Regions from separate parts of the Marinobacterium maritimum genome, predicted to be linked through region 2. Evidence: predicted binding sites of a transcription regulator. Region 2 holds the regulator's gene; the other holds the start of a gene.

Region 1 (5,736 bases), 210 kb from region 2:
AGCGACCAGCGGCCCGGGGAAATCATGCTGTGGGTCGCTGAGCAGCGGCAGGCCAAACATGGAGTACAGCCCCGGGTTGCGGTTGCAGTTGAGGTAGAGCCGATCGCAATGGGGGCGCAGGGCATCGATGGAATACTCCACGCGGGGGCGCCCCTGATAGGGCAGCAACCCCTTGTCGGCGCCGCCAACGCGCCGGCCACTGCCGCCGGAGAGGATCAGGCCGGTGGTCATGCGCTTTTATCCGTGATGGCATGCACCTTGATCAGCTCTTTCAGTTCCGGCAGGCAGGAGCCGCAATTGGTACCGCACTTGAGCTGTTCACCCAGTGCCTGTGCCGAGTCCGCGCCCTCGGCGATGGCGGCGAGGATCGCCGGCTCGCGGACCTGGAAGCAGCTGCAGATCATCGCCCCGGTGGCCTGATCGCCCGGGGCTTTGGCTGCAAGCAGCTGGCGCCGGGTGTCCAGATCGATCTCGCGGCTGAACTGCTCATCCAGCCAGTCCAGGTCGGGCAATTCCTGGTTCGGTTCTACCAGCAGTATCCATTCCAGCCGTTGGTTGCTGATGCCGGCGGCACGGTAGCGGCCGTTACTCAGGTCTTCCAGCCAGAGGCTCGGTGTGCCGGTCAGGGCTTCGCACCAGTCACGCCAGTTAGCCACAGGTGTGCTGTCAGCCAGCCGGTAGCTGGTGCAGTGACTCAGGGGGACACGGGTCCACCAGTGACCTTCTATGGCCAGCGGTTTACGCACCAGTAGTCGAGCTTCCCAGCGCATCTGCAGCGGGCGCAGGGCGGCACGACCCTGCTTGGATTCCGGCTGGCCGGAGAAGGGGTCTACCACCGGGGCGAACAGGCTGCCGCTGCAGCCTTGCTGAGTGAACTGGCGGGTCCAGTGCATGGGGATGAACACCTCGCCAGGACGTTGCTGGTCGCTGATGCGGATGCGTCCTCGGTAGTGGCCAAGATCGTTGTGCAGTTCGGCCAGTTGCAGGTGCTCGACACCGAAGCGTTCGGCATCCGTCGGATGGATCTCGATGAAGGGTTCGGCATGGTGTTGCAGCAGGCGAGCGGCGCGGCCGGTCCTGGTCATGGTGTGCCACTGGTCCCGGATTCTCCCCGAGTTTACCAATAGCGGGTACTCACTATCAGGTTGCTGTTTCGGTGCCTGCGGCGTGACCGGCAGCAGTCGCGCCCTGCCGCTCGGAGTGAAAAAATGGCCATCGGCAAACAGCCGTGGCGTGCCCTCGGGAGCCTGCTCGTTAACCGGCCACTGAATCGGCTTGAGGGCGTCGTAACCCTCGTCACTGAGCTCGGCCAGCGCACTGATGTCGAAGCCGCGGCTCCGGTTGTTCTCGAACCCCGAAAGCCGGGCATGCTCGCGGAAGATATCGGCGGGGGAGGTGTAATCGAACGCCTCCCGGTAGCCCATCCGCTTGGCCAGCTCGCAGATGATCCACCAGTCGTGTTTGGCTTCTCCCGGTGGTGGTACCAGCCCTCGCTGGCGCGAGATGCGCCGTTCCGAGTTGGTCACGGTGCCGTTCTTTTCGCTCCAGCCGCTGGCAGGCAGCACGATATCGGCCAGCTCCAGTGTATCGGTGTGGGCCATGCATTCGGAGACGATCACCAGCTCGCACTTCTCCAGTGCGCGGCGTACCCGGTTCGTATCAGGCAGGCTGACCAGCGGGTTGGTGGCCATGATCCACAGCGCCTTGATCTCGCCGCGTTCGATCGCCTCGAACAGCTGTACCGCCTTGTAGCCTTCCTGCTGGGCCATGTTGGGCGCCTGCCAGAAGCGGCCGACCCGGTCGATGAACTCGGGCTGGCTGAAGTCCATGTGTGCGGCCAGCTGGTTGGCCAGTCCGCCTACCTCGCGACCGCCCATGGCGTTGGGCTGTCCGGTCAGCGAGAAGGGGCCCATGCCGGGGCGGCCCAGACGGCCGGTAGCCAGATGACAGTTGATGATGCTGTTGACCTTGTCGCTGCCGCTGCTGGACTGGTTTACGCCCTGGGAGAAGAAAGTAAGCGCTCGCTCGGTGGTACAGAACCAGTCCACCAGTTGTTCAAGATCGGCCAGCGGCACGTCGGCCTGTCGTGCCACCTCGGCCAGATCACCGGCAGTGGCTTGTGCCGATTCCAGTGCCGCATCAAACCCCTCGGTATGGGCATTGATAAAGGCCTCATCCAGCGCGCCCCGTTGTGCCAGTGCGGCGAGGATGGCATTGAAAATCAGTGCGTCGCTGCCCGGTTTCAGCGCCAGATGCAGGTCGGCCAGATCGGCGGTGGCGGTGCGACGCGGGTCGATCAGTACCACCCTGCGATCAGGATTGGCGGCCTTGGCGGCGACCATACGCTGGTACAGGATCGGGTGGTTCCAGGCGGCATTGGAGCCGACCAGCACCATCAGTTCAGCCTGATCGATATCCTCGTAGCTGCACGGCTGCAGGTCGCCGCCAAAGGCGCGCTTGTAGCCGACTACGGTGGACGACATGCACAGCCGCGAGTTGGTATCCACATGGGCCGAGCCGATGAACCCCTTCATCAGTTTATTGGCCACATAGTAGTCCTCGGTCAACAGCTGTCCGGACAGGTACATGGCCACCGACTCGGGGCCATGGCGGTGGATGATCGCTTCCAGCCGGGTGGCCAGCGTATCCAGTGCTATGTTCCAGCCGTATTCGCGGCCATCCACCCGCGGTGCCAGCAGCCGCTCCTCGGGGCCGGTGGTCTCGTGCAGGGCGCTGCCCTTGACGCAGAGACGCCCCCGGTTGGCCGGGTGTTCGCTGTCGCCACTGACGGCGATGACCCGCTGGCTATCCGTAGTGGCACTGACGCCACAGCCGACGCCGCAATAGGGGCAGGTGGTCCGATTGCTCATGCTTCCCATGGCGTACTCCAATTCAAAACGCCCAAACAAGAACGCCCACAGCAACCGGCACTTGGGTGTCGATTGTGGTGGGCGTCGTTGCCAATGCTGTTTGTAGTCATTGAAGAAGTAGCTGCAAAAGGGGTGCCAGCGGCGGAAGAGAGGTTAAATCGCTGTTATAAGGGCACAGGACGGGAAACGAGTGCACGAAAAATGCCCGGTTCTGGGGCGCGCTGCCTTTTTGCAGTGCAGCACCGAGTGGGCGGAGTGGCGCATAAAAACCGCCAAAATCGGTAAAGGGTCCTGATTTGCGTGGCTTTTATGATCTTGGCACGGCTTCTGCTTCACTCGAGTCAGACCGGCGCTGCTCAGGCATCGCCACCACATTTCAGTTTCGACACTGACGGCAAGGGCGCCGTTCCATCAACGGAGAATTGATCTCCGGGACATGGAACGGCGCCCTTTTTGCATTTTGCTTCTTGTATCTGGAGAGCGAGACCATGCTGAAACAACCGGGATCATTCAAGCGACTGTTACTGGCGGCGTCCATCGCCATCACCACCCTGACGGCCCAGACATCGGCGCAGGCCGAAGTGGGCTATCCGGAGAAGGAGGAGCTGAAATTCGGCTTCATCAAGCTCACCGACATGGCACCGCTGGCGATCGCCTACGAGAAGCAGTACTTCGAGGATGAGGGCCTGTACGTGCAGCTGGAAGCCCAGGCCAACTGGAAGGTTCTGCTCGACCGCGTCATCGACGGTCAGCTGGACGGTGCGCACATGCTGGCCGGCCAGCCGCTGGGCGCCACCATTGGCTACGGCACTCAGGCGCACATCGTCACCGCGTTCAGCATGGACCTGAACGGCAACGGCATCACCGTCTCCAACGACATCTGGCAGCAGATGAAGGAACACATCCCCATGGGCGAGGATGGCAAGCCGGTGCACCCGATCAAGGCAGACTACCTCAAGCCGGTGGTGGACAAGTACCGCGCCGAGGGCAAACCGTTCAACATGGGCATGGTGTTCCCGGTCTCCACCCACAACTACGAGCTGCGCTACTGGCTGGCGGCCGGTGGCATCCACCCGGGCTACTACGCGCCGCACAAGGGCGATACCAGCGGCCAGCAGCAGGCTGATGCGCTGCTGTCGGTAACTCCGCCGCCGCAGATGCCGGCCACGCTGGAAGCAGGCACCATCTACGGCTACTGCGTGGGTGAGCCCTGGAACCAGCAGGCGGTGTTCAAGGGCATCGGCGTGCCGGTGATCACCGACTACGAGATCTGGAAGGACAACCCGGAGAAGGTGTTCGGTGTTTCCAAGGAGTGGGCCGACAAGTATCCCAATACCCATATCCGTGTGGTCAAGGCGATGATCCGTGCCGCCAAGTGGCTGGACGAGAACAACAACGCCAACCGTCCGGAAGCGGTTGATATCCTGTCGCGTCCAGCCTACGTAGGGGCTGACGCCGAAGTGATCGCCAACTCCATGACCGGCACCTTCGAGTACGAAAAGGGTGACAAGCGCGATGTGCCCGACTTCAACGTCTTCTTCCGTCACAACGCCACCTATCCCTACTACTCCGATGCCATCTGGTACCTGACCCAGATGCGCCGCTGGGGCCAGATCGAGGAACAGAAGCCGGACAGCTGGTACATGGATATCGCCAAAAAGGTGTACCGCCCGGATATCTACCGCATCGCGGCCGAGGAGCTGATCGCCGAGGGCAAGATGGACGCCGCCGATTTCCCGGACTTTGCCTCCGAGGATGGCTTCAAGGCGCCGCAGACCCAGTTTATCGACGGCATCACTTATGACGGTCACAAGCCGAACGAGTATCTGCAGAAGTTCAGTATCGGCCTGAAAGGCGCTGACAAAATCTGATGGCTGTGGGCTCCGGCTGTCGTCGGAGCCCCTCCGAAGGAGGAGGACATACCATGAGCAGTATCCGCATGACCCTCGCCGGCATGTCCGGCATCGCCGGGGTCAAAGCCAACGACACCTTCGCCAGCTGGCTGAAGCGTATGACTCAAACCCTCGGCCTGCCGCTGATCGGCCTGCTGGTGTTCCTGTTCATCTGGCAGGTGGGCGCCAAACAGGTCGACACCTCGCTGGGCCAGTTCCCGGGGCCGACCCAGGTCTATGAACAGGCCAACGCCCTGATCAGTGAACACTTCAACGAACGCGTGCGGGAGAGCGCCTTTTACGAGCGTCAGGAACAGCGTAACGCCGATCATGTGGCGAAAGATCCGGACTACGTGCCGAAAATCCGTGAATACACCGGCAAGTCGACCTTCTTTGACCAGATCGGTACCAGCCTGGTAACCGTGCTGGCCGGCTTCGGTATCGCCGCGCTGATCGCCATCCCGCTGGGCATCTGCATCGGTCTCAACGGCGCACTCTATTCTGCGCTGAACCCGATCATCCAGCTGTTCAAGCCGGTCTCGCCGCTGGCCTGGCTGCCGCTGGTGACCATGGTGGTCAGTGCCGCCTACGTCAGTGATGACCCGCTGTTCGCCAAGTCCTTCCTGACCTCGCTGTTCACCGTGTCGCTGTGCTGCCTCTGGCCGACGCTGATCAACACCGCCGTGGGCGTGTCTGCCATCAGCCCGGACCTGCAGAACGTGAGCAAGGTGCTGCGCCTGAACTGGCTGACGCATGTGGTGCGCATCGTGTTGCCATCGTCGGTACCGATGATCTTCACCGGCCTGCGTCTGTCACTGGGCATCGCCTGGATGGTGCTGATTGCCGCCGAGATGCTGGCGCAGAACCCGGGGCTGGGCAAGTTCGTCTGGGACGAGTTCCAGAACGGCAGCTCTGACTCCCTTGGCCGCATCATGGTCGCCGTACTGGTGATCGGCCTGATCGGCTTTCTGCTG
Region 2 (5,736 bases):
TCACCCGGGCGAAGCCAGCCACGGTGATCTGGGCATGTTCACCGGCGACGATGTAGTGCTGGCCCTGTCCAACTCCGGTGAAACCGCCGAAGTGGTCACCATCCTGCCACTGATCAAGCGCATGGGCGCACCCTTGATCAGCATGACGGCCAACGCCGGTTCCACCCTGGCACGCAGTGCCGATATCAGCCTGCACATTCCGGTCGACCGCGAAGCCTGCCCGCTGGGCCTGGCGCCGACCTCCAGCACCACGGCACAACTGGTCCTCGGTGATGCGCTGGCGATCGCACTGCTGGAAGCCCGCGGCTTCAGCAGCGAAGACTTCGCCTTCTCGCACCCGGGCGGCAGCCTGGGTCGCCGCCTGCTGCTCAAGGTGGATGACATCATGCACACCGGTGATCAAATCCCGCTGGTGCAGGTTGATACCCCGGTGCGGGAAGCCCTGCTCGAAGTCACCCGCAAGCACTTGGGCATGACCGCCGTCACCGATACTGAAGGCAGCCTGCTGGGCATCTTCACCGACGGCGACCTGCGCCGCACCCTGGATCAGGGCGTCGACCTGGCCACAACCCGCATCAAGGATGTGATGACCGCCGGCGGCACCAGCGTGCGCCCGGGAATTCTGGCCGCCGAGGCACTGAGCCTGATGCAGGAACGCAAAATCAATGCCCTGCTGGTGGTAGACGAACAGAACCGCCCAGTCGGTGCCCTTAACATGCACGACATGCTAAAAGCAGGAGTCATCTGATGCACCTGGATAGCCTTTCTCCGCAGTTGCGCGAAGCCTTGGCCGGCATCCGTCTGGCCGTATTTGACGTCGACGGTATTCTTACCGACGGCCGCCTGAACTTCCTCGCCGACGGACGTGAAGTCAAAAGCTTTCATACCCTGGACGGACTGGGCATCAAGCTGCTGCAGCGCTGCGGCATTGAAACCGCCATCATCACCGGCCGCCGCTCGCCTCAGGTCGAGCAGCGCGCCGAAGCACTGGGCATCACCTACCTGCGTCAGGGCCGGGAAGACAAGCTGGTCGCGCTGGACGAACTCTGGTCCCAGAGCGGCCACTGCGCTGCCGACACCGCCTACATCGGTGACGACCTGCCTGACCTGGCCGCCATCCGTGCCAGCGCCTTTGGTGCCTGCGTGCCCAACGGCCATCCACTGGTGCGCAAGGAAGCCGACTGGGTAACCAGCGCCGCCGGCGGCAAGGGCGCCGCGCGTGAGTTCTGCGAACTGATCCTGGCCGCTCAAGGCAAGCTGGATGCCATTTATGCCGAGTACCGCGGATGCTGAGCCAGCGTCAGCGCCTGCTGATCACCGCGACCCTGGTTGCCGCACCCCTGCTGTGGTGGGGATTGATCACACCGGAAGAAAACGCACCATTGACAGGTGACACGCCGGTTGAACAAGTCGACTTTTTCATTCGCAATGCGGAGATTACCCGCTGGCAGGATGATGGCACTGTCGCACAGCTACTGACGACGCCACTGATGCAACATTACCCCGAGCAGGCCGCCATGCGGCTTGAAACTCCCGTCACGCGAGTGCCGGGCAAAGCTGGCGGGCACTACCTGCTGAGTGCCGACCAGGGCACCCTGCCGGACTCCCGACAACAGATCCTGCTTGCAGGCAATGTTCAGCTTCACGATAATCCGGCTGCCGGCCAGCCCAGCCTGATGACAACCGATCAACTGACTCTGTATCCTCCCCGTGACTATGCACACACTGACCACCCGGTTCGGATGCAGCGCGGTTCGGATACCACGTCAGCGGTCGGCATGGACCTGTTTTTCGATCAACAACGGATAGATCTGCTCTCGGACGTGAAGGGTGAATACCATGTGCAATAAACTTCGTTCCCTGTTTCTGGCCACCCTTCTGACCCTGCCGGCACTGGCCCAGGCCCTGCCGGAAGACCAGCAGAAGCCCATTCATATCAGTGCCGATCATGCCAGCATGAACGAGCGCACCGGCATCACCGTGTATACCGGTAATGTAGAGATCGTGCAGGGCACCATGGTGATCCGCGGCGCCCGCGTCGAACTGCATCGCAATGACAGGGGGGTGCAACGCATCATCTCCACCGGTAAACCGGCCCAGTTCCAGCAGCAGCCAAGCCAGGATCAACCGTTGACCAAGGCCTATGGCGAGCGCATGGACTACCGCGTCAACAAGCAGGAAGTAACCATTACCAATTCCGCCCGGGTGGATCAGGGCCGTGATACCTTTACCGGTGAACGCATCGTCTACAACATGGAAAAAGCCGTGGTAAACGCGTATGGCAGCGATAAGGATTCAGGCCAGCGCGTACAGATGGTGATTCAGCCGAAGACCGAGGGGAACTGATGTCCGCACAGGTAAAACAGCTGCAGGCGCTGCACCTGGCCAAGAGCTACAAGGGTCGTCAGGTGGTTCGTGACGTTTCGCTGGAGATGAACAGCGGCCAGATCATCGGCCTGCTCGGCCCCAACGGCGCTGGCAAGACCACCTGTTTCTACATGATTGTCGGCCTGATCAACGCCGATCATGGCCAAATTCGCATCGACCAGGATGATGTCACCCGGCTGCCGATGCATGAGCGTGCTCGCCGCGGCATCGGCTACCTGCCTCAGGAAGCCTCGGTATTTCGCAAGCTCAGTGTGCGCGATAACCTGATGGCGATTCTGGAAACCCGCAAGGAGCTGTCAGCCAGTCAGCGCGATACGCTACTGGAAGAGCTGCTGGAAGAGTTCCATATCACCCATCTGCGCGACAGCCTCGGCATGGCACTGTCCGGCGGTGAGCGCCGTCGCGTTGAGATCGCTCGCGCGCTGGCCACCGAGCCTGACTTCATTCTGTTGGACGAACCGTTCGCCGGCGTCGATCCCATCTCGGTCAGTGACATCAAGCAGACGATCCGGCACTTGCAGTCCCGCAATATCGGCATTCTGATCACCGATCACAATGTGCGAGAGACCCTTGATATCTGCGAGCGAGCCTATATCGTCAGTGAAGGGGGCATCCTGGCCCAAGGCAGCCCGCAGGACATCCTCAACAACGAGCAGGTCCGCCGCGCGTATCTGGGCGAGCAGTTCGCCCTCTAAGCGCCGCAGCATGTCTACTCCCAACTCGGTCAACCCGGCAGTTTGCATATGAAGCAGTCGTTACAACTCAAGATCGGCCAGCAGCTGACAATGACGCCGCAGCTGCAGCAGGCGATTCGCCTGCTGCAGCTCTCCACTCTGGATCTGCAGCAGGAAATTCAGGAAGCGCTGGACAGCAACCCCCTGTTGGAAGTGGATGAGGAACAGGAAACGGCGGAGGCCGAAGCCGAAAAGCAGGACACCAGTGCCGAACAGGACAGCTCCCGCGATAGCGAGCAGCCGGCCGCGACCGAGGACCAGGATAGCTGGGAAGACAGCGGCGAGGATGGCTGGAACGAGCAGATTCCCACCGAACTGGCGACCGACAGCCAGTGGGACGACACTTTCCAGCATCAGAGCTCGCCCGGCCCCGAACGCGACAGTGACTGGGATCCAGGTGACAACGACAGCACCGAGGATGATCTTCAGGATCACCTGCTGTGGCAGCTGAACCTGACCCCGATGAGTGACAACGACCGCATGGTGGCCCTCGCCCTGATCGATGCGGTCGATGCCGACGGCTACCTGCGCACCAGTGTCGACGAGGTACTGGAGCATTTCCAGCAGAGCGAGCCCGAACGTTTCTCTGACTGCGACACTGACGAGATCGAAGCGGTGCTGCACCGAGTGCAGCAGTTCGACCCAGCCGGCGTCTGCGCCCGCGACCTCAGCGAATGCCTGCAGTTGCAGCTGCGCCAACTGCCCGAGGACACCCCACTGCTCAACGATGCCGTACGCCTGGTACGCGACCATCTGAACCTGCTTGGCAGCCACGATTATCGCACCCTGATGCGCCGCTTGCGTCTCAAGGAAGACAGCCTGCAGCAGGTGATCAGTCTGATCCAGAGCCTGAACCCCAAGCCCGGCACCCTGATCAGCTCGGAGCCACCCGAATACGTCATCCCCGACGTGATCGTGCGCAAGATCCAGGGGCAGTGGAACGTCAGTCTCAACACCGACGCCTCGCCGCGTCTGAAGATCAACACCCAGTATGCCGACCTGATTCGACGGGCCGACAACAGCGCCGACAACACCTACCTGAAGAACCACCTGCAGGAAGCTCGCTGGTTCCTCAAAAGCCTGCTCAGCCGCAATGAAACGCTGCTCAAGGTGTCCACCGAGATCGTCGCGCGCCAGATCGACTTTTTCGAGGAGGGTGAAGAAGGCATGAAACCGATGGTACTGCACGACATCGCCGAAGCGGTCGACATGCACGAATCCACCATTTCGCGCGTGACCACACAGAAGTACATGCATACGCCACGCGGCATCTTTGAACTCAAGTACTTCTTCTCCAGTCACGTCAGCACGTCCGATGGCGGCGCCGCCTCTTCCACGGCGATTCGGGCGCTGATCAAGAAACTGGTCAACAATGAAAATACGGCCAAGCCACTCAGTGACAACAAGATCGCTCAGCTGTTAAAAGAACAGGGAATCAATGTCGCCAGACGCACCGTTGCAAAATATCGTGAAGCGATGAACATTCCGCCTTCTAATGAGCGCAAGCGTCTGGTTTAATGGGAATGGAAAGGCACGCTGTAAGAACGTGTCCATGACGAGGAGAAAAACCTATGCAGATCAACATCACTGGCCACCACGTCGAACTGACAGGCGCTCTGGACGAGTACGTACGTACCAAGTTTGACCGCCTGGAACGTCACTTCGATAACATCACTAATGCACAGGTCACACTCAGTGTTGAGAAGCAGCGCCAGACAGCTGAAGCCAACATCCACCTGGCTGGCGGTGAAGTCTTTGCGGCACACCAGCATGACGACATGTATGCTGCAATTGATGGTATGGTCGACAAGCTGGATCGCCAGATCATCAAGCACAAAGAAAAAATCAAATCCCACAAATAACCGGTAGCAGCACGTCACGACATGCAACTATCAGAACTGCTGACCCCCTCTCTCACGCTCTGCCATGTGGATGTGGTCAGCAAGAAGCGTGTTCTCGAACTCGCCAGTCAAACGATTGCTGAGCAATTGAATGGCCCGGCCGCTGAAGATATCTTCAGCGGCCTTATCAATCGCGAGCGCCTTGGCAGTACCGGTATCGGTGAAGGCGTCGCTATTCCACACTGTCGCATGGCCGGTGTTGACCGAGCGGTCGGCATGCTGATGACCCTGGCCTCCCCGATCGACTTCGATGCCATCGACAACCGCCCGGTTGACCTGGTCTGCCTGTTGCTGGTCCCCGAACAGGGTGCCGAGGAACACCTGCAGACACTGGCAGGCCTGGCGGAACTGTTCAATCACTCGGAAACACGTGAAGCTCTGCGCGCCTGCGAAGACTCCGAGAGTCTGCTCAAACGCGTTCAGGGCCTGTGTCAGGGGCAATAGAATGCGTCTGGTGGTCCTCAGCGGCCGTTCCGGATCCGGCAAGAGTACCGCCCTGCAGGCACTTGAGGATGTCGGTTTCTACTGCATCGACAACCTGCCGGCACTGCTGCTGCCGGAGCTGATCCGCCTGATGCTGGCCGAATCCCGGCCCGCCCAGGCGATCGCCGTCAGCATTGATGCCCGCAACCTGCCCAGCAATCTGGTACGCTTCCCTGAAGTGATGCAGCAACTGCGCCAGCTGCCGGGACTGACCGCGGAAACGCTTTTTC

The links. Region 2 encodes sigma-54, which starts transcription at its own class of promoters, with help from an activator protein. Its sites were predicted from a motif close to TGGCACNNNNNTTGCTNT; they were not measured.
Region 1: the regulator sigma-54 is predicted to act here: its motif matches at 2,991-3,008, upstream of ABD013_RS08645 (nitrate reductase).

Annotation. Positions count from the first base shown of each region.
Region 1 is NZ_BAAAET010000002.1:480,584-486,319, forward strand. Features, by position in the region: gene ABD013_RS08640 (molybdenum cofactor guanylyltransferase) at 1-231, opposite strand, end outside; gene ABD013_RS08645 (nitrate reductase) at 228-2,870, opposite strand; gene ABD013_RS08650 (CmpA/NrtA family ABC transporter substrate-binding protein) at 3,359-4,741, shown strand; gene ABD013_RS08655 (ABC transporter permease) at 4,795-5,736, shown strand, end outside.
Region 2 is NZ_BAAAET010000002.1:266,327-272,062, reverse strand. Features, by position in the region: gene ABD013_RS07645 (KpsF/GutQ family sugar-phosphate isomerase) at 1-748, shown strand, start outside; gene ABD013_RS07640 (KdsC family phosphatase) at 748-1,293, shown strand; gene lptC (LPS export ABC transporter periplasmic protein LptC) at 1,287-1,850, shown strand; gene lptA (lipopolysaccharide transport periplasmic protein LptA) at 1,840-2,346, shown strand; gene lptB (LPS export ABC transporter ATP-binding protein) at 2,346-3,083, shown strand; gene ABD013_RS07620 (RNA polymerase factor sigma-54) at 3,132-4,640, shown strand; gene hpf (ribosome hibernation-promoting factor, HPF/YfiA family) at 4,694-4,984, shown strand; gene ABD013_RS07610 (PTS sugar transporter subunit IIA) at 5,006-5,467, shown strand; gene rapZ (RNase adapter RapZ) at 5,469-5,736, shown strand, end outside.